3 regions of the Mesorhizobium sp. M0293 genome follow, and region 1 is predicted to be linked to each of the others. Evidence: predicted binding sites of a transcription regulator. Region 1 holds the regulator's gene; each other region holds the start of a gene.
The links. The regulator PhoB, encoded in region 1, activates phosphate uptake and scavenging genes when phosphate is short. The targets are predictions, from matches to a motif close to TGTCATNNANCTGTCAT.

Region 1 (6,653 bases):
TTCACCGACTACCTGGTCAAGCTGTCGCCCGACTGGAAGGACAAGGTCGGTTCGGACACGGCGGTCGAATGGCCGACCGGCGTCGGTGCCAAGGGCAGCGAAGGCGTTGCCAACACCGTCAAGCAGACCGACGGCGGCATCGGCTATGTCGAGTATGCCTATGCCAAGCAGAACAGCCTGTCCTACTCCAAGCTGGTGAATGCCGCAGGCAAGGTCGTCGAGCCGTCGCTCGAATCCTTCGGCGCCGCTGCTTCGAATGCCGATTTCAAGGGCGCGAAGAACTTCAACGTCATCATCACCAATGAGCCCGGCGACACCACCTGGCCGATCGCTGCCTCGACCTGGGTGCTGATCCACAAGGTTCCCGACGATGCTGCAGCCACCGGCGAAGCGCTGAAGTTCTTTGCCTGGGCCTACAAGGACGGCAAGGAAACCGCCAAGGCGCTCGACTATGTGTCGATCCCCGACAGCGTCGTCGACCTGATCAAGACCTCCTGGAAGGCCGATATCCAGGCCGACGGCAAGCCCGTCTACGCCGGCGAGTAACTTCCTTTGAAGGAGCGCCGCGCCGCGGCGCTCCTTTTCCTCAACTCAAAGAGCCGAGCTTCACATGAGCGCTGTCCAGGAAGCCTTGCCAGCCATTCGAGGTTCGCGCGACGCGATTGTCAGACGATTCGCGCTGACTGACGCGATCTTCCACGGAATGACCCGGGCTGCCGCCATATTGGTGCTGGTCCTGCTTGGCGGCGTTGCGATCTCGCTTTTTGCCGGTTCCTGGCAAGCCCTGTCGACCTTCGGCTTCTCCTTCCTGACCAGCGAAAGCTGGAACCCGGTGACAGAGAAGTTCGGCGCGCTGGCGCCGATCTACGGCACCATCATCACCTCCGCCATCGCCATCCTGATTGCCGTGCCGCTCGGCATCGGCATCGCCATCTTTCTGACCGAACTTTGCCCACGCCCGCTGCGGCGGCCGATCGGCATGGCGGTGGAGCTGCTCGCCGGCATCCCCTCGATCATCTACGGCATCTGGGGCCTGTTCGTGCTGGCGCCGTTCCTGCAGACGACGGTGCAGCCCTTTATCATCGGCGTTTTCCACGGCATTCCCGGCCTCAGCAGCCTGTTTGCCGGTCCGCCCTACGGCATTGGCCTGCTGACCTCGTCGCTGATCCTTGCCATCATGGTGCTGCCCTTCATCACCTCGATCACCAAGGACGTCTTCGACACGGTGCCGCCGGTGCTGAAGGAATCGGCCTACGGCATCGGCTGCACAACCTGGGAAGTGACCCGCCGCGTGGTCATTCCCTACACCAGGATCGGCATCATGGGCGGCGTCATGCTCGGCCTTGGCCGCGCGCTCGGCGAAACCATGGCGGTGACCTTCGTCATCGGCAACGCGCACCGCATCTCGACCTCGCTGTTCGCGCCGGCAACGACGATCTCCGCGACCATCGCCAATGAGTTCACCGAAGCTGTCGGCGACCTCTACACGTCTTCGCTGGTGGCGCTCGGCCTGATCCTGTTCGTCATCACCTTCCTGATCCTTGCCATCGCCCGCTACATGCTGATGCGCATCGATGCCCGCACCGGAGCCTGACCGATGTCGACAGCCACATCGCTTCACCAGAGCCGCAAGAGGAAGAATGCCGTCATGATGACGCTGTGCGTCACCGCGGCGGGCATCGGACTTGCCTGGCTGGCGCTCATCCTTGGCGCGCTGGTTTACAAGGGCGCCGCCGGCCTGTCCCTTGACGTCTTCACGCAGATGACGCCGCCGCCCGGCGACGCTGGCGGCCTGCTCAACGCCATCTATGGCAGCGTGGTGATGACGATCATCGCCGTCATCGTAGGTACGCCGATCGGCGTGCTGGCCGGCACCTACATGGCCGAATATGGTCGCTTTTCCAAGCTGACCACCGTGGTGCGCTTCATCAACGACATCCTGTTGTCGGCGCCGTCGATCATCATCGGCCTGTTCGTCTACGAACTGATGGTGCGGCCGATGGGGCATTTCTCGGCAATCGCCGGTGCTGTCGCGCTCGCCATCCTCGTCATTCCGGTCGTCGTGCGTACCACCGAAGACATGCTCAACCTGGTACCGAACGCCTTGCGCGAAGCCGGCACCGCGATCGGCGCGCCGCGCTGGGTGGTCATCAAGTCGGTCGCCTACCGCGCCGCGCTTTCCGGTATCGTCACCGGTATATTGCTGTCGATAGCCCGTATCTCCGGCGAGACGGCGCCACTGCTCTTCACGGCGCTCAACAACCAGTTCTGGTCGAGCAATCTCAACGCGCCGATGGCCAGCCTGCCTGTCACCATCTTCCAGTTCGCTCTCAGCCCTTACGAGGAATGGCAGCAACTGGCCTGGACCGGCGCACTCATCATCACATTGACGGTTCTCGCGCTCAGCATCGTTGCTCGCAGCCTGACCGGACGCAGAGAGGACAAATGAGCCAGATGTTGTCTCCAGACATGACGATCGCCGCCGAGGCCACCGCCAAGGCCAAGATCGAGGTCAAGAACCTCAACTTCTACTACGGCCAGTCGAAGGCGCTGAAGGACATCACGCTGTCCTTGCCGGAGCGCAGCGTCACCGCTTTCATCGGGCCTTCGGGCTGCGGGAAGTCGACGCTGCTGCGCGTCTTCAACCGCATCTACGAGCTCTATCCCAAGCAGACCGCCGAAGGTCAGGTGCTGCTCGACGGCCAGAACGTTCTCGACCGCTCGCAGGATCTCAACCTTTTGCGGACCAAGATCGGCATGGTGTTCCAGAAACCGACACCATTTCCGATGTCGATCTATGAAAACATCGCTTTCGGCGTCAGGCTCTATGAGAAGCTCAGCAAGTCCGAGATGGACGGTCGCGTCGAGCAGGCGCTGAAGCGGGCAGCACTCTGGACCGAGGTCAAGGACAAGCTCAACGCCAGCGGCCTCAGCCTCTCCGGCGGCCAGCAGCAGCGGCTCTGCATCGCCCGTACCGTGGCGGTGAAGCCGGAAGTCATCCTGCTCGACGAGCCGGCCTCGGCGCTCGATCCGCTGTCGACCGCCAAGATCGAGGAGCTGATCGACGAGTTGCAAGCCGACTACACGATCGTCATCGTCACCCACAACATGCAGCAGGCGGCGCGCGTGTCGAAGCAGACGGCCTTCATGTATCTGGGCGAGCTGGTCGAGTTCGACCGCACCGAGAAGATCTTCACGTCGCCCCGCGAGAAGCGCACGCAGGATTATATCACCGGCCGATTCGGCTGAGTTCAGGCATACGAGGGACAGGATCATGAGCGAACACACAGTCGCTTCTTTCGACGAGGATCTCGGTCAGATCAGCAGGCTCATCAGCGACATGGGCGATCTCGCCAGCTCGATGGTCGGCGGTGCGACCAAGGCGCTTTTGAATTCCGACAACGCGCTGGCACAGCGTGTCGTCTCCGACGACGCCATCATGGATGCGCGTCAGCGCGAGCTCGACGATCGCGCCATCACGTTGATCGCCAAGCGGCAGCCGATGGCCGACGATCTGCGCCATGTCGTCGGTTCGATCCGCATGGCCGGCGATCTCGAACGCATCGGCGACCTTGCCAAAAACATCGCCAAGCGCGTCGGCACTGTCGGCCTCAGCGTTACGCCGCGCGACCTTTCGCACTCGATCGATGGAATGGCGCAACTGGTGTTGATCCAGGTGCAGGGCGTCATCGAGGAATATGCTGCCCGCGACGCCGAGGCGTTGGCAAAACTACGCGCCGACGACGAGCGCATCGATGTCAAGTACACGTCGGTGTTCCGCGAACTGCTGACCTACATGATGGAAGATCCCCGCAACATCACGGCGTGCACGCATCTGTTGTTCTGCGCCAAGAACCTCGAGCGCATCGGCGACCACGTGACCAACATCGCCGAAAATGCCTATTATGTTTTGACCGGTACGCAGCTGCCCGCCAATCGTCCGAAGCAGGACGAGACGGCAATGTCCGCGCCGGCGGCATGATGACAGGGGTGACCAGCCGATGATCGCGCCACGCATCATGGTGGTGGAGGACGAGGAGCCGCTAGGCGTGCTGCTCCGCTATAATCTGGAGTCCGAAGGTTACCAGGTCGAGGTGGTGACGCGCGGCGACGAGGCCGAGATCCGGCTGCAGGAGAACGTTCCCGACCTTCTGGTGCTCGACTGGATGGTGCCGGCGGTTTCCGGCATCGAACTCTGCCGGCGCCTGCGAATGCGTTCCGAGACCGAGCGGCTGCCGATCATCATGCTGACCGCGCGCGGCGAGGAGAGCGACCGCGTGCGCGGCCTCTCGACCGGCGCCGACGATTATCTGGTCAAGCCGTTCTCGACACCGGAGTTCATGGCCAGGGTCAAGGCGCTGTTGCGCCGCGCCAAGCCGGAAGTGCTGTCCAGCGTGCTCAAGGTCGGCGACATCGTGCTCGATCGTGAATCGCACCGGGTCTATCGCAAGAAGAGCGAGATTCGGCTCGGACCGACCGAATTCCGCCTGCTCGAATTCATGATGCGCCATCCCGGCCGCGTGTTCTCGCGCAGCCAGCTGCTCGACAATGTCTGGGGCGAGACGATCTACATCGACGAGCGCACGGTCGACGTGCATGTCGGCCGACTGCGCAAGGCGGTCAACAATGGCCGCATGCCCGATGTCATCCGGACCATTCGTGGGGCAGGCTACGCGATTAGGGAAGACTAAAGCGCGTCGCGGTTGAACGGATTCAGGCGACGCGCTTTAGGTGTTTGTTTTTTATGCATGTCGTTTTCCCAAAACCGAGGTCGCTTTTGGGCGACATGCATTAGGTGCCTGTTCCGTCCCGATAGATCGTGACCAGGAAAACTCGATTAGCAGGCGGTCGCCAACGGCCGCGAAGGCTGGAATGTTGCATTCGTCTCATCGATGGGGAGCGAGCACGTGACGCCAGGAGCGGTCATCCCCATCAGTTTTCGAATGACCGCATTTGGGCTAAAGCGACAGGCAGCTTCTGGCGTTCTCCGATCTCCCAAACTCTCTATGTGCCCCGGCTGGCGGCAGGAAGCACGGCCAGCGACACGCATTAGTCGGTCACATCGCCATCTTGCCCGCAGACTCCGACCAACAAGCCGCGCACTCAAGAATTAATTTGAGTTAATTTATATATAGGATGTGTATTTTGCATAAATACACAATTTTATTAAATTTACTTCAACCTACAGCAGGTTCTCTGCTCTTTATTCATTGTGTGTACTCCGAATATTCAATACGATCTCGGATCGAATGACGATTCCGTGGAACGATCTCGTTCTTTGCAACGTTGCTTTGAAAGCGGTCGCCGGACTTTGCGCCGAATGATTTGACCAGGTCGGACACCATGAGGAAGGATTTCTGATGAGCACGGTCTTAAACGCCAAAGGCATCCCCCTTCCCTACACCGGCGCTTCCACTCATTGGTTCTCGGCCACCGGGTCCGGGCCAGAACTGCATGGCACCTCCGGCAACGACTCCTTCTGGGGAGACACCGGCGTCAATGTCACGATCTACGGTGGCGCCGGCGACGACTACTATCACCTCTATTCCACCAACAATAAGGTGGTTGAAGATCCCGGGGCAGGGATCGACACGATCGACACATGGATGAGCTACAAGCTCCCCGACAATTTCGAGAACCTCGTCGTTACCGGCGCCAATCGATATGCGTTCGGAAATGCGTTGGACAACATCATCAAGGGCGGATCGGGTCATCAGACGCTGGATGGCGGCAAGGGAAATGATGTCCTGATCGGTGGTGACGGCGCCGATACTTTCGCCATCTCCAAAGGAAATGGAAGTGATCTTATCTTCGATTTCGGTGCGACCGATGCGGTCCGCCTTAACGGGTATGACTTCACTTCGTTCGATGCCGTCCGTTCACAGATGGTCCAGGTGGAATCGAACGTGATGCTGAACCTCGGATCCGACGAGATCCTGGTGTTCAAGAATACGACCATCGACAAGTTGCAGCCCACCCAGTTCGAACTTCCGATCGACAAGTCCGGCATGACTTTGTCCTTCTCCGACGATTTCAACACGCTGAGCCTTCGGGACGGGCAGGACGGCACCTGGAATTCCAATTTCTGGTGGGGAGCGCCGAACGGCAGCACGTTGAGCAGCAATGGCGAGTTGCAGTGGTATATCGACGCCAATTATGGCCCGACGAGTTCCGTCCACCCGTTCAGCGTTGAAAACGGCGTCCTCACCATCACCGCCGCGCAGGCGCCGGAGGACATCAAGCCTCTGATCAACAACTACGAATACACCTCGGGGATACTGACGACCCACGACACCTTCGCGCAAACCTACGGCTATTTCGAAATGCGGGCGGACCTGCCCGAAACGGCCGGAGCCTGGCCGGCCTTCTGGCTGCTTCCTGAAGACGGCTCGTGGCCGCCGGAGCTGGACGTTGTCGAAACGCGCGGCCAGGACCCGAACACGCTCTACATGACGGCGCATACCAATGAGACGGGAGCGCACACCAAGGTTTCGTCCACGGTGAACGTTGCGGACACCGACGGTTTCCACACCTATGGCTTGCTCTGGACGAAGGATGAGCTCGTCTGGACCTACGATGGTGTTAAGGTCGCTCAAGCGGCGACGCCCGCCGACATGCACGATCCCATGTATATGCTGGCCGATCTCGCGGTG
Region 2 (6,653 bases), on a different contig from region 1:
GCCGCCGTTCCAGGATGCCGATCATCAAGACGCTGTGCGTCGTCTTCATCGAGACGGTGCGCGGCATTCCGCTGATCACCGTGTTGTTCTTTGCCAGCGTGATGCTGCCGCTGTTTCTGCCGGCCGGCGTCAGCTTCGACAAGTTCCTGCGGGCGCTGATCGGCGTTTCGCTGTTTGCCGCCGCCTATATGGCCGAAGTGGTGCGCGGCGGCCTGCAGGCGATCCCCAAGGGCCAGTATGAAGGTGCGGATTCGCTCGGCCTCGGCTATTGGCAGAAGATGTATTTCATCGTCATGCCGCAGGCGCTGAAACTGGTCATCCCGGGCATCGTCAACACCTTCATCGGCATGTTCAAGGACACCAGCCTGGTCATCATCATCTCGATGTTCGATCTGCTCGGCATCGTCAAACAGAACTTCTCCGATGCAAACTGGGCAACCGCGCAGACGGCCAGGTCCGGCCTGATCTTCGCGGCCTTCGTCTTCTGGCTGTTCTGCTTCGGCATGTCGCGCTATTCAATGTTCACCGAACGCCGGCTCGACACCGGCCACAAACGCTAAACAAAAGAACAAGGGGACCCTGTCATGGCCACCGAAAATGCCGTCAGCGCGGAAGAGATCAAGGTCAACGCCGCCAAGATGCAGATTTCCACCACCGATGTCGCCATCGACATCATCGCCATGCACAAATGGTATGGCGAATTCCACGTGCTGAAGGACATCAATCTGAAAGTGATGCGCGGCGAGCGCATCGTCATCTGCGGCCCTTCGGGCTCCGGCAAATCGACGATGATCCGCTGCATCAATCGTCTGGAAGAGCACCAGAAGGGCAAGATCATCGTCGACGGCAAGGAATTGACCAACGATCTCAAGAAGATCGACGAGGTGCGCCGCGAGGTCGGCATGGTGTTCCAGCACTTCAACCTGTTCCCGCATCTGACCATCCTGGAGAACTGCACGCTGGCGCCGATCTGGGTGCGCAAGACGCCGAAGAAACAGGCCGAGGAAATCGCCATGCATTTCCTCAAGCGCGTCAAGATTCCGGAACAGGCCCACAAATATCCCGGCCAGCTGTCCGGCGGCCAGCAGCAGCGCGTGGCTATCGCCCGCTCGCTGTGCATGAACCCGCGTATCATGCTGTTCGATGAGCCGACCTCGGCGCTCGATCCGGAAATGATCAAGGAAGTGCTGGAGACGATGGTCGGGCTCGCCGAAGAAGGCATGACCATGCTGTGCGTCACCCACGAGATGGGCTTTGCCCGCAAGGTCGCCAACCGCGTGATCTTCATGGATCAGGGCCAGATCGTCGAGCAGAACACGCCGGCCGAGTTCTTCGACCACCCGCGCCACGAGCGCACAAAGCTGTTCCTGTCGCAGATCCTGCACTAGCCTTCCGATGATCACAAAGAGCCCGGCTGAAACAGTGCCGGGCTTTTTTGCGTATGGATGACCAGAAGGCAGGCGGCTCGTGGCGCCGGGACGCGTTTGCAGGGCCGCCATTCATGAAAAAGCTGGGACGATTTCTAGGCCTTCTGTTGATCGTCATTGCGCTCGCTCTGATGATGGGCGCTCTCGTGCCGCGGCCGCTGTGGCGGCCGGCCGCCGCAGCCCCCGCCGACACGCACCGCATCCTGATGCTGAAGAACCCGATCCACACGGACATCGCCATCCCGGTCGATGATACCGTGCGCCAGCGCTTCCACTTCCTGGTCGACGCCGGCATACCGGCCGACAGTCCGCAGATCCGCTACATCGTCTTTGGCTGGGGCGGCCGCGCCTTCTATCTGCAGACGCCGACATGGTCTGAGTTGAAGGCGGTGCCGGTGATGAAGGCACTGACCCTCGACGCGTCGGTCGTGCATGTCGATGTCGCCGGCGACATCGACGAAGGGCGTCCCATTGCCGGCTTCGATATCGGCGAGGAGCGCTTCGCGGCGCTGCTCGATTTCATCGATGCGAGTTTCCAGCGGGGGCCGAAGGGTCCGATCCTTGTTCCGGACGCGGCCTATTCCAGGTTCGACGGCTTCTACGAAGCCAACGGCCATTTCAACGCGCTGGTCGGCTGCAACACCTGGACGGCGGCCGCCTTGCGCACCGCCGGCCTGCGCACCGGCTGGTGGAACCCGCTGCCGGTATCGCTCGGTCTGTCGATGCGGCTGTATAATTAGCGTGGGCATTCCGCGAATTGGCAAGCGTCGCGTTCCTTCACACCCCCCTCTGTCCTGCCGGACATCTCCCCCGCAAGGGGGGAGATTGGCAGTTGCGACGCCTCACTTCATTTCGCGACGTCGGTGATTGGCGAAAGCAGTGGTGGCGGCTGATCTCCCCCCTTGCGGGGGAGATGTCCGGCAGGACAGAGGGGGGTGCTGTCCCACCAACCGATTGTGCTTGTACGCTCAGCGTCGAATGATCTTCTGAGCCCGCCACCCATAAAGCCAGTCCAAATCCGCCGCGAGCTTTTCCGGAGAGCGCATCATCAGGAACACATTGCGCGCGATCGCCACTGGACCCGCGGCATGCCAGGCCAGCCGGTTGACAGCGCCGCGTCGGGCGACCTGCGCGACACGCGGCCGCCGTGACTGCTCCCAGACGGCAAGCGCGGCCAGAGGATCGGCAGGCAAGTCGGCGATGATATCGGCAAGTGTCGCCGCATCCTCGATCGCCATGGCCGCGCCTTGCGCCGCGAACGGGGTCATCGCATGTGCGGCATCGCCGATCAGCGCGATGCCGTTCGGCATTGTCCAGGGTTGCTTCTGGTCGACCGTATGGAGTGGCCAGGTCAGCCACGGGCCAGCCACTTCCACCAGCCTTGCAAGGCCAGGCGCCGTGCCGCGCGTGGCATCGGTCAGGATGCCGGGGTCGGCATGGCCGGACCAGCCTTCGGCAATGCGTTCGCCCTTGGTGAAGGCGACGAGGTTGAAGGCGTCACCCTTGCTGACGGGATAGGCGACCATATGGAAGCCTGGGTGCAGGAAAGTGGTGACGCAGTCCTTGGCGCCGATCACTGCAAAGGCTTGTCCGGCGGCGCTGTCTGCTGCCACGGTGGCGCGCCAGGCCAGTTCGCCGGAAAAGCGGCTTCTTGGCGAGGCAGCCCCCTTGGCCGAATCGACAAGCCCGCGCACCGAGGACCAGACGCCATCAGCGCCGACCAGCAGGAAGCCCTCGGCCGTAATGGTTCCGCCGTCGATCTCGGCCGTCGCCGTGATGCCATGGGTGCCGGTGGCAACGCTGCCGATGCGGGCGCCGGTGGTGAGATGGATATCCGGCATCTCGGCAACGCGCGCCATCAGTGCGCTCTGCAGATCGGCCCTGTGAGCAACGAGATAGGGCGCCTGCCAGCGCGTCTCGGCGGCTTGCCCCAACGGCACGCGTGCCAGTTCGCGCAGCGATGCGGCGTCCTTCAACACCACGGCTTCCGGCCGCACCGCTGCCGGCAGCAGCCGGTCGAGCACGCCAAGCTGGCCAAGGATGCGCGTCGCATTGGGAGAAAGCTGGAGGCCGGCGCCTACCGCCTCCAGGCGCTGCGCCTGTTCGAACACCTGCACGGAATAGCCGTGTTTGGCGAAAGCAAGCGCTGCGGTCAGCCCGGCGACGCCCGCCCCGGCGATGACGACCTGCCGGGAGCGCGTTTCGTTCATCGGGTTTGTCGCGAAGGAATCAGGCGGCCTGATCGATATAGATGCAGCCGGCCGGCAGCGTTTCCGTCGCCTTCAGCTTGGGCGAATAGCGGTACAGCGTCGAGCAATACGGGCAGACTTTTTCATTGTCGTCGCCCATGTCGAGAAAGACATGCGGGTGATCGAAAGGCGGGTTGGCGCCCGTGCACATGAATTCCTTGACGCCGATGTCGATAGCCGGGTAGCCCGCATCGTTCTGGAAATGGGGAATGGAACCGCCTGCCATCGTCGTCTCCTTAACGCAGTCTCTTCTGCATCTGGATCATAACAGGCCTCTTTGCAAGTTCGATGAAATGAAACTGTCGCAAAACCCTGTCAGAGGATAAGTTAAGCCGGTTAACGCATGACCCGGAAAACCGACGTCGGTTTTCGGAAAGGATCATGCGTCGCCTTGGAGTGGTGGAGCGTCCTTTGCGCGTCCTGGAGGGCGCGCGGCGCCCTAGCCGGCAGACGGTGTGGAAGAGCGGAATATGAACGAACTGAAGCCGGTGCAGAGCGAATTCATCAACGTCGAGGCGGCAAGCCCGGAGGGGGGCAATCCCGATCGCTTCGTCAATCGCGAGTTTTCCTGGCTGCAGTTCAACCGGCGCGTTCTCGAAGAATCGCTGAACCTCAATCATCCGCTGCTGGAGCGTGTCCGTTTCCTGTCGATCTCGGCCGCCAATCTCGACGAGTTCTTCATGGTGCGCGTCGCCGGCCTCGCCGGCCAGGTGCGCGAAGGCATCGTGCTGAAAAGTCCTGACGGGCGCACCCCCGAACAGCAGCTGGAACAGTTGCTGCGTGAGGTCGAGCGGCTGCAGGAAGACCAGCAGAAGAGCCTTTCGGCGCTTACCGTACTGCTCAACAAGGAAGGCATCGAGACCATCACCCGCGATGCGCTGACCAAGGACGAGAAAATCTGGCTGGAAGACCATTTCCAGGAGCAGGTGTTTCCGGTGCTGACACCGCTGTCGATCGACCCGGCGCACCCGTTCCCGTTCATCCCCAATCTCGGCTTCTCGATGGCGCTGCAATTACGCCATCGCAAGAACGGCGAAGAGATGAGCGCGCTGCTGCGCCTGCCGGTGGCGCTGAAGCGCTTCATCCGTCTGCCGGACCGCAAGCGCCATGTCCGCTTCATCCCGCTGGAAGAGGCGGTCGGCCTTTATATCGGCAAGCTCTTTCCCGGCTACGAGGTCAAGGGCTCCGGCACATTCCGCATCATCCGGGACAGTGATATCGAGGTCGAGGAAGAGTCTGAGGATCTCGTGCGCCTGTTCGAAACGGCGCTGAAGCGGCGCCGCCGCGGCTCGGTGATCCGGATCGAGTTCGACATACTGATGCCGGCGGAACTACGCGACTTCGTCGCCGGCGAGCTTGGTGTCTCGTCGAGCCGCATCAGCGTCTTGACCGGTCCGCTGGCGCTCAGCCAGATCTCCGAAATCGTCGCCGTTCCCCGCGACGATCTCAAATTCACGCCTTACAATCCGCGCTTTCCCGAGCGTATCCGCGAGCATGGTGGCGACTGTTTTGCCGCCATCCGCGAGAAGGACATCGTCGTCCACCACCCTTACGAATCCTTCGACGTGGTGGTGCAGTTTCTGCGCCAGGCGATGGCCGACCCGGAAGTGGTGGCGATCAAGCAGACGCTTTACCGCACCTCCAATGACAGCCCGATCGTGCGCGCGCTGGTCGACGCGGCCGAGGCCGGCAAGTCGGTTACGGCGCTGGTCGAGCTCAAGGCGCGCTTCGACGAGGAAGCCAACATCCGCTGGGCGCGTGACCTCGAGCGTGCCGGCGTGCAGGTCGTGTTCGGCTTCCTCGAGCTGAAGACACATGCGAAAATGTCACTGGTGGTGCGGCGCGAGGACGGCAAATTGCGCAATTACGTGCATCTTGGCACCGGCAACTACCATCCGGTGACCGCGCGCATCTACACCGACCTGTCCTTCTTCACCACCGATCCGACGATAGCGCGTGATGTCGCCCAGCTCTTCAATTTCATCACCGGCTATGCCGAACCGACGGATGAAATGCGCCTGGCGATCTCGCCGTTCACGCTGAGAAGCCGCATCTTGAAGCATATTGCCGACGAGATTGCCTATGCTGTGGAAGGCAAGCCGGCGCGCATCTGGATGAAGATGAACGCGCTCGTCGATCCGATCATCATCGACGCGCTCTATGATGCCAGCCGCGCCGGCGTCGAGATCGACCTTGTCGTGCGCGGCATCTGCTGCCTGCGGCCGCAGGTTCCGGGCCTGTCGGAAAACATCCGTGTCAAATCGATCGTCGGCCGCTTTCTCGAGCACAGCCGCATCTATTGCTTCGGCAATGGCCACGGCCTGCCGTCGGACGAGGCGATCGTCTACATCTCATCGGCGGACCTCATGCCACGCAATCTCGACCGCCGCGTCGAGACCATGGTGCCGATTACCAATCCAACTGTGCATGAACAGATCCTTGGCCAGATCATGCTGGGCAACATCATGGACAATCAGCAAAGTTTCGACGTATTGGCTGATGGAACCTCCCGGCGCGTGGTGCTGGAGGAGGGTGAGGAACCGTTCAACGCGCAGGAATATTTCATGACCAATCCGAGCCTGTCGGGACGGGGTGACGCGCTGAAGTCGCATGCGCCCAAGCGCATTGCGCAGTTCAAGCGTCGCAAGAAGAACGCCGCAGCGTCCGGCTGATGCTGTCTGATTCCCAGGGCCGGCTGCAGGACCGCCGACCGCTGTCCATCATCGACATCGGATCGAATTCGATCCGTCTCGTCGTCTATGAGGGGCTGGCGCGTTCGCCGACCATGCTGTTCAACGAAAAGATGCTGGCCGGTCTCGGCCGTGGCATCGTTTCGACCGGCAAGCTCGACCCCGAGGCGGTGACCCGCTCGATGGAAGAGTTCCGCCGCTTTCGCGCGCTCTCCGACCAGGCCGGCGCCGAACAGATGTATGTGCTGGCCACCGCCGCCGCCCGTGAGGCTATCAACGGTCCCGAT
Region 3 (6,653 bases), on a different contig from region 1:
TCCTCCGAAAGCGGATCGCCGTTCGGCCATTTGCAGGTCCGCTCGGTCAGCTCGACGAGCTGCAGGTGTCGCGAGATCGGCAACACGACATTCTCGACCGGGCGGATGTAGTGGCGTGCCACCGGTTCGGCGTCGAACTGCGTCTGCAACGCAGTCGCGCCGATCGACGTCGTGACGTGGCGTGTCGCGGTTGCGGCGCGCGATACCGATTTCTGAACGGTCGATCCTTGCGCCGCCTTCTTCTGGCGTGCCGGCGCGGCGGTCGAGCGTCCGCGGCCCGACAGTTTCAGCCGATGCACCTTGCCGATGACCGCATTGCGGCTGACCCCCCCAAGCTGCGCAGCAATCTGGCTTGCGCTCAGACCCTCCGACCACAGTTTCCTCAAGAGTTCTACCCGCTCGTCAGTCCAGTTCATGAGACCGCGCTCCTGCTAAGCGTGCGGCAATCGGAATCCACTCCCGACCCGGCACTATTTGCCGGGGCAGACACCACATATATCTGGTGATTAGGTCCGCCGCACGAAATCTAGTTATTTCTCGTCTACAACTACTCTATGCGCTGACTCGGTGACAAGAGTCCCAAGTGCAACACGAATCGGTTTTTTCGGTTTTCCCCAACTTGCCCGGTCGCTTATGAGCCGGCGTCTCGTCAGAGGGCTTGCCGCGCGGCACTACGCGACGTTTTCGTTGACTTCATGGCCGAAAAACACGATAAGCCGCACAGGCCGCCGCTTTGGCGGCTTTTTTGATTTTCCGGTACCGGAGACGCATATAATGAGCGGTTCGGCGCTTTACGAGACCTTTGCTCGCGCACCCCTGGCCTTCGACCACGGGGAAGGCACCTGGCTGATTACCGACAAGGGCGAGCGATATCTCGATTTCGCCGGCGGCATCGCCGTCAATTCGCTGGGCCACAGCCATCCGCACCTGGTGGCAGCACTCACCGAACAGGCCGCCAAGCTCTGGCATGTCTCCAATCTCTATGAGATTCCGGGGCAGAGCCGGCTCGGCGAACGGCTGGTCGACGCCACTTTCGCCGACAAGGTGTTCTTCACCAATTCCGGCGCCGAGGCGCTGGAATGCGCAATCAAGACGGCGCGGCGCTATCAGTTCGTCAACGGCCACGCCGAGCGCTTCCGCGTCATCACCTTCGAAGGCGCCTTCCATGGCCGCACGCTGGCGACCATCGCGGCCGGCGGCCAGTACAAATATCTCGAAGGCTTCGGCCCCAAGGTCGAAGGTTTCGATCAGGTCGGTTTCGACGACATCGACGCCGCCGAAAAGGCGATCACGCCGGAGACGGCCGCCATCCTGATCGAGCCGGTGCAGGGCGAGGGCGGTATCCGTCCGGTGCCGACGCAATCGCTGAAGCGGCTCAGGCAATTGTGCGAACAGCACGGCCTGCTGCTGATCTTCGACGAGGTCCAGTGCGGCATCGGCCGCACCGGCAAGCTGTTCGCGCATGAATGGTCAGGGGTTACGCCAGACATCATGGCGATCGCCAAGGGCATTGGCGGCGGTTTCCCGATGGGCGCCTGCCTTGCCACGGACGAAGCGGCCGTCGGCATGACCGCAGGCGTGCATGGCACCACGTTCGGCGGCAACCCGCTGGCCATGGCGGTCGGCAACGCCGTGCTCGATGTGGTGCTGGAAGACGGCTTCCTCGAAGACGTCCAGCGCAAGGCGCTGCTGATGAAGCAGGGGCTTGCGTCGGTCGCCGACGAGTTTCCCGAGGTCATCGAGGACATCAGGGGCACCGGGCTGATGCTCGGCCTCAAATGCGCCATGCCCAACACCAAGGTGAACATGGCATTGCGCGACCAGCACCTGCTTACGGTTCCGGCCGGCGACAACGTCATTCGCCTGTTGCCGCCGCTCACCGTCACCGACGCCGAGATCCACGACGCGCTCAACCGCATCCGCGCCGGCGCCAAGGGCCTGGCGGAGGCGAGCGCCGCCGCCGCCGCGAAGTAATCCCGGAACCATTGCTGATGTCAGTTCGCCATTTCACCGATCTTTCCGCCGTCTCCGAAGGCGATCTGCGCTTCATGCTGGACGATGCAGTGGTGCGAAAGGCACGCCTCAAGGCCGGCGAGCGGACCAAGCCGCTCGAAGGCAAGGTGCTGGCGATGATCTTCGACAAGCCGTCGACGCGCACGCGCGTCTCCTTCGACGTCGGCATGCGTCAGCTTGGCGGCGAGACCATCATGCTGACCGGCACCGAGATGCAGCTCGGCCGTTCCGAGACCATCGCCGACACCGCCAAGGTGCTGTCGCGCTATGTCGATGCGATCATGATCCGTACCACCTCGCATGAGCGGCTGCTGGAGCTGACCGAGAACGCTACCGTTCCGGTGATCAACGGACTGACCGACGACACCCATCCCTGCCAGCTGATGGCTGATATCATGACCTTCGAAGAGCATCGCGGTCCGGTCGCCGGCAAGACCATCGCGTGGACCGGCGACGGCAACAATGTGCTGCATTCCTTGCTCGAAGCCTCGGCCCAGTTCCGCTTCAACCTCAACGTCGCCGTGCCCGAGGGCAGCGAGCCGGCGCAGAAGCATATCGACTGGTCGCAGGCGCATGGCGGCAAGCTGCACTTCACCCGCTCGCCCGAGGAAGCCGTCGATCAGGCCGACTGCATCGTCACCGATTGCTGGGTGTCGATGGGCCAGGAGCATCGCGCCCGCGGCCACAACGTATTCTCGCCCTACCAGGTCAATGCCAAGCTGATGGCCAAGGCCAAGCCGGACGCGCTGTTCATGCACTGCCTGCCGGCGCATCGCGGCGAGGAAGTGACCGACGAGGTCATCGACGGGCCGCATTCGGTGGTCTTCGACGAGGCCGAGAACCGGCTCCACGCCCAGAAGGCCGTGCTCGCCTGGTGTCTCGGCGCTTGAGCCCTGGGAGCTTGATCTGCCGGGGTGTGATGCCTATTTGCGCCACATCACGCAAATCAAGCGCGTTTCGACGCATGCTCCCGACAGGGCGGCATGGCCGCGCCCTGGAGCTTTGTTATGTTGGAAACCTATCAAGTGACTGAACATCACCCCAAACTCGGCGAATTCGGCTACGCCGGCGACGATCACGTCGTGCCCTTCGAGGTCGGCCCGCTCGACGTGCGCGGCCGCACCGTCCAGCTCGGGCCAATGCTCGACGCTATCCTTAGCCGCCACGACTATCCCGAGCCGGTCGCCCGCCTGCTGGCGGAAGCCTGTGTGCTGACGGTGCTGCTTGGCACCTCGCTCAAGTTCGAGGGCAAGTTCATCCTGCAGACCCGCACCGATGGGCCTGTCGACATGCTGGTCGCGGATTTTTCCACGCCCTCGGCGCTGCGCGCCTATGCGCGTTTCGATGCCGACCGGCTGGAAGCGCTGGTCGCGGCGGGCGAAACGTCCCAGCAGACCCTGCTCGGCACCGGCGTGCTGGCGCTGACCATCGATCAGGGCGCTCACACGCAGCGCTATCAGGGTATCGTCCAGCTCGATGGCGAGACGCTGGAAGATGCAGCACGCACCTATTTCCGTCAGTCGGAGCAGATTCCGACCGATCTCAGGCTTTCGGTGGCCAAGCTGCTGACGCCCGGCCCTGGCGGCGCCCGCGAGCAGTGGCGCGCCGGTGGCATCCTGGCGCAGTTCCTGCCGCAATCGCCAGAGCGCATGCGCGTGCCGGACCTGCCGGGCGGCGATGGCGATCCGCGCGAGGAGATCCACGATCCGGCCGACAATTCCTGGCAGGAGTTGCTGGCGCTGCTCGGCACCATCGAGCCGACCGAACTGATCGACCCGACGATCGGCGCCGAGCGGCTGCTCTACAGGCTGTTCCACGAGCATGGCGTGCGCGTCTTTGGCGGCGTTCCGGTCGCCGACCGGTGCTCGTGCTCCCGGGACAAGATCCGCGGCATCCTCGAGGGTTTCTCCGCGCAGGAGATCAAGGACAGCACCGAAGATGGCGGCATCCACGTCGCCTGCGAATTCTGCTCGAAGCAATACGACTTCGACCCGGCGGAATTTGCGGCTCAGTAGAGAAAAACACGCCTCGCCAGCTGCCTCGCGGCCGGCGAGGCAAATTAGTTCACCGTCCGCCGCGTCCCCGGCAGGTCGAGTGAAAAGGCGGGGATGGCGATGTCGAACGTCTCGCCCCGCTCGTTGCGCATCGTGTAGTGCCCGACCATGATGCCGGACGGTGTCGAGAGCGGGCAACCGGACGTGTATTGGTAGCTGTCGCCGGGATTGAGTTCGGGCTGGTCGCCGACGACGCCTGGGCCGCGTACCTCTTCGACCCGGCCGGTGCCGTCGGTGATGTGCCAATAGCGCGACAACAGCTGCACGAAGTCGTCCGACTGATTGTCGATCGTTATCTGATAGCCCCAGACATAGCGGTTCTCGGACGGATCCGAGCGGTCCTCCAGATAGAACGGCCTGACCTGCACTTCGATGTTGCGCGTGACGGCGCTGTACATAAGCGGCTCCAAAACAATCCTGTAACTTTCGGCGCTTCGTGGTGGCCGGTCAACGGTACGCATCCTATCATCGCGGTCTGACGTGCAGGTGCCGGCCAAGAATGTCATTTAAGTGACACGTGACAATGGTCAATGATGGTGTGTGCCGATCAATGCCGCGCGACTCGGGCGCTCTGTCGAACTGTTGAGATCTGTCGTCATGCCCCTAGATTGTTCTGGTGGGCGGCTTTCCTGGAGCTACCGGATCTCGATGGAACTCACTCTCATAGCCGCCGCGCTTTCAACTGCTCTCATCCTCTCAAATCTCGCCAGCATCGTGCTTGCCGCGTCGCGTCTGAAACGGCGCCGCATCATAGCGCCGCCCGTCGGCAAGCCGCGGCCGGTGTCGATCGTCGTGCCGTCGCGTGGCGTGGAACCCTTCACGCACGAGACGCTGGAGCGCGCCTTTTCGCTCGACTGGCCGCGCTACGAGCTGGTCTTCTGCGTCGCCCATGCCGACGATCCGGTGGTCAAACTGATAAACAGGGCGATTGTCCTGTTTCCCAAGGTGCCGGCCCGGCTGTTGATCGGCAACGACCGCGTCAGCGCCAATCCGAAACTCAACAATTGCGTCAAGGGCTGGGAAGCGGTGCGGCACGATTGGGTGATCCTGGCCGATTCCAACGTGTTGATGCCGAGAGACTACGTCCAGCACCTGATGGCTGCATGGCGGCCGGACACCGGCCTTGTCTGCTCGACGCCGATCGGTTCGCGGCCGGCCGGCTTCTGGGCTGAAGTCGAATGCGCTTTCCTCAACACGCTGCAGGCACGCTGGCAATATTCGGGCGAGGCGCTTGGCCTTGGCTTTGCCCAAGGCAAGAGCATGCTCTGGAACAAGCCGATGCTCGATGCCAATGGCGGCATCCGCGCGCTGGCCGCCGAGATCGCCGAGGACGCCGCCGCGACCAAGCTGGTCAATGGCCTCGGCCTGCGCGTCAATCTCGTCGCCGCGCCCTTCGAGCAGCCGCTCGGTCTGCGCACATTTGGCGAGATCTGGTCGCGCCAGGCCCGTTGGGCTCGCCTGCGCCGCGTCACCTTCCCGCTGTTCTTCGCGCCTGAAATCCTGACTGGCGCGGTGGTGCCGCTGGTGCTGGCGCTGATTGCGACGGCAAGCGCCGGCTTCAGCCTCTGGGCAACCGCCATTGCCGTGCTGGCAGCCTTCTACCTTCCCGAGTGCATTCTGGCCCGCTCAAAGGGCTGGTACCTGTCGCCACGCATGGTCGCGGCGATGGCAATGCGCGACCTGATTCTGCCGGCGATGTGGGCGCGCGGCTGGCTCGGCGGTGCCGTCGAGTGGCGCGGCAATGCGATGACGATCGGCACCAAGGCGGCCGAGCTGGAAGAGACGCCATCCGGCGCCTGAAAGCCAAAGGCCTCCTATTTGGCCTTCAGCGCTTGCGCGATATCCTCCAGCAGATCGTCGGTGTCTTCCAGGCCGACCGACAGCCTGAGCGTGCCCGGCCCGATGCCGAGTTCAGCACGCGCTTCGTCGCTCAAATTCTTGTGCGTCGTCGTCGCCGGATGGGTGATCAGGCTCTTGGCGTCACCGAGATTGTTGGAGATCAGCACGATGTCGAGCGCGTTCTGCAGGGCGAAGGCCGCCTGCTTGCCGCCCTTGACGTCCAGGCAGATCAGAGTCGAGCCGCCCGACATCTGCTTCTTGACGACATCGGCCTGCGGGTGGTCGGCCCGGCCGGGATAGATGACGCGGGCGATTTCCGGCCGCTCGGCCAGGAAATCCGCGATCCGGCCTGCGCTTTCCGTCTGCTGGCGTACGCGCAGCGGCAGCGTCTCCAAGCCCTTCAGCAGCGTCCAGGCGTTGAAAGGCGACAGGCTAGGCCCGGTGTGGCGAAAATAGTCGTGCAGGTTCTCGTCGATCCACTTCTTGTCCGACAAGATGACGCCGCCGAGACAGCGCCCCTGGCCGTCAATGTGCTTGGTCGCCGAATAGACGACGATGTGGGCGCCAAGCTGCAGCGGCTTTTGCTGCAAGGGCGTGGCGAAGACATTGTCGACGATCAGCCTGGCACCGATCGAATTGGCAAGCGAGGCAACCGCGGCGATGTCGACGACTTCCAGCGTCGGGTTGGTCGGGCTTTCCAAGAAGAACAGCTTGGTGTTCGGCTTGACCGCCTTTTCCCAGTTGGCG

Region 2: the regulator PhoB is predicted to act here: its motif matches at 3,966-3,982, upstream of NKJ06_RS01050 (RNA degradosome polyphosphate kinase).
Region 3: the regulator PhoB is predicted to act here: its motif matches at 4,568-4,584, upstream of NKJ06_RS14350 (ceramide glucosyltransferase).

Annotation. Positions count from the first base shown of each region.
Region 1 is NZ_JAMYSA010000024.1:56,189-62,841, reverse strand. It holds gene pstS (phosphate ABC transporter substrate-binding protein PstS) at 1-546, shown strand, start outside; gene pstC (phosphate ABC transporter permease subunit PstC) at 611-1,594, shown strand; gene pstA (phosphate ABC transporter permease PstA) at 1,598-2,449, shown strand; gene pstB (phosphate ABC transporter ATP-binding protein PstB) at 2,446-3,249, shown strand; gene phoU (phosphate signaling complex protein PhoU) at 3,275-3,982, shown strand; gene phoB (phosphate regulon transcriptional regulator PhoB) at 4,002-4,691, shown strand; gene eglC (endo-1,3-1,4-beta-glycanase EglC) at 5,361-6,653, shown strand, end outside.
Region 2 is NZ_JAMYSA010000001.1:196,591-203,243, forward strand. It holds gene NKJ06_RS01025 (amino acid ABC transporter permease) at 1-560, shown strand, start outside; gene NKJ06_RS01030 (amino acid ABC transporter ATP-binding protein) at 639-1,388, shown strand; gene NKJ06_RS01035 (TIGR02117 family protein) at 1,502-2,167, shown strand; gene NKJ06_RS01040 (FAD-dependent monooxygenase) at 2,396-3,637, opposite strand; gene NKJ06_RS01045 (zinc-finger domain-containing protein) at 3,657-3,902, opposite strand; gene NKJ06_RS01050 (RNA degradosome polyphosphate kinase) at 4,147-6,348, shown strand; gene ppx (exopolyphosphatase) at 6,348-6,653, shown strand, end outside.
Region 3 is NZ_JAMYSA010000032.1:246-6,898, forward strand. It holds gene NKJ06_RS14325 (GcrA family cell cycle regulator) at 1-416, opposite strand, end outside; gene NKJ06_RS14330 (aspartate aminotransferase family protein) at 775-1,974, shown strand; gene argF (ornithine carbamoyltransferase) at 1,992-2,903, shown strand; gene NKJ06_RS14340 (Hsp33 family molecular chaperone) at 2,997-4,028, shown strand; gene apaG (Co2+/Mg2+ efflux facilitator ApaG/CorD) at 4,073-4,465, opposite strand; gene NKJ06_RS14350 (ceramide glucosyltransferase) at 4,716-5,867, shown strand; gene NKJ06_RS14355 (O-succinylhomoserine sulfhydrylase) at 5,882-6,653, opposite strand, start outside.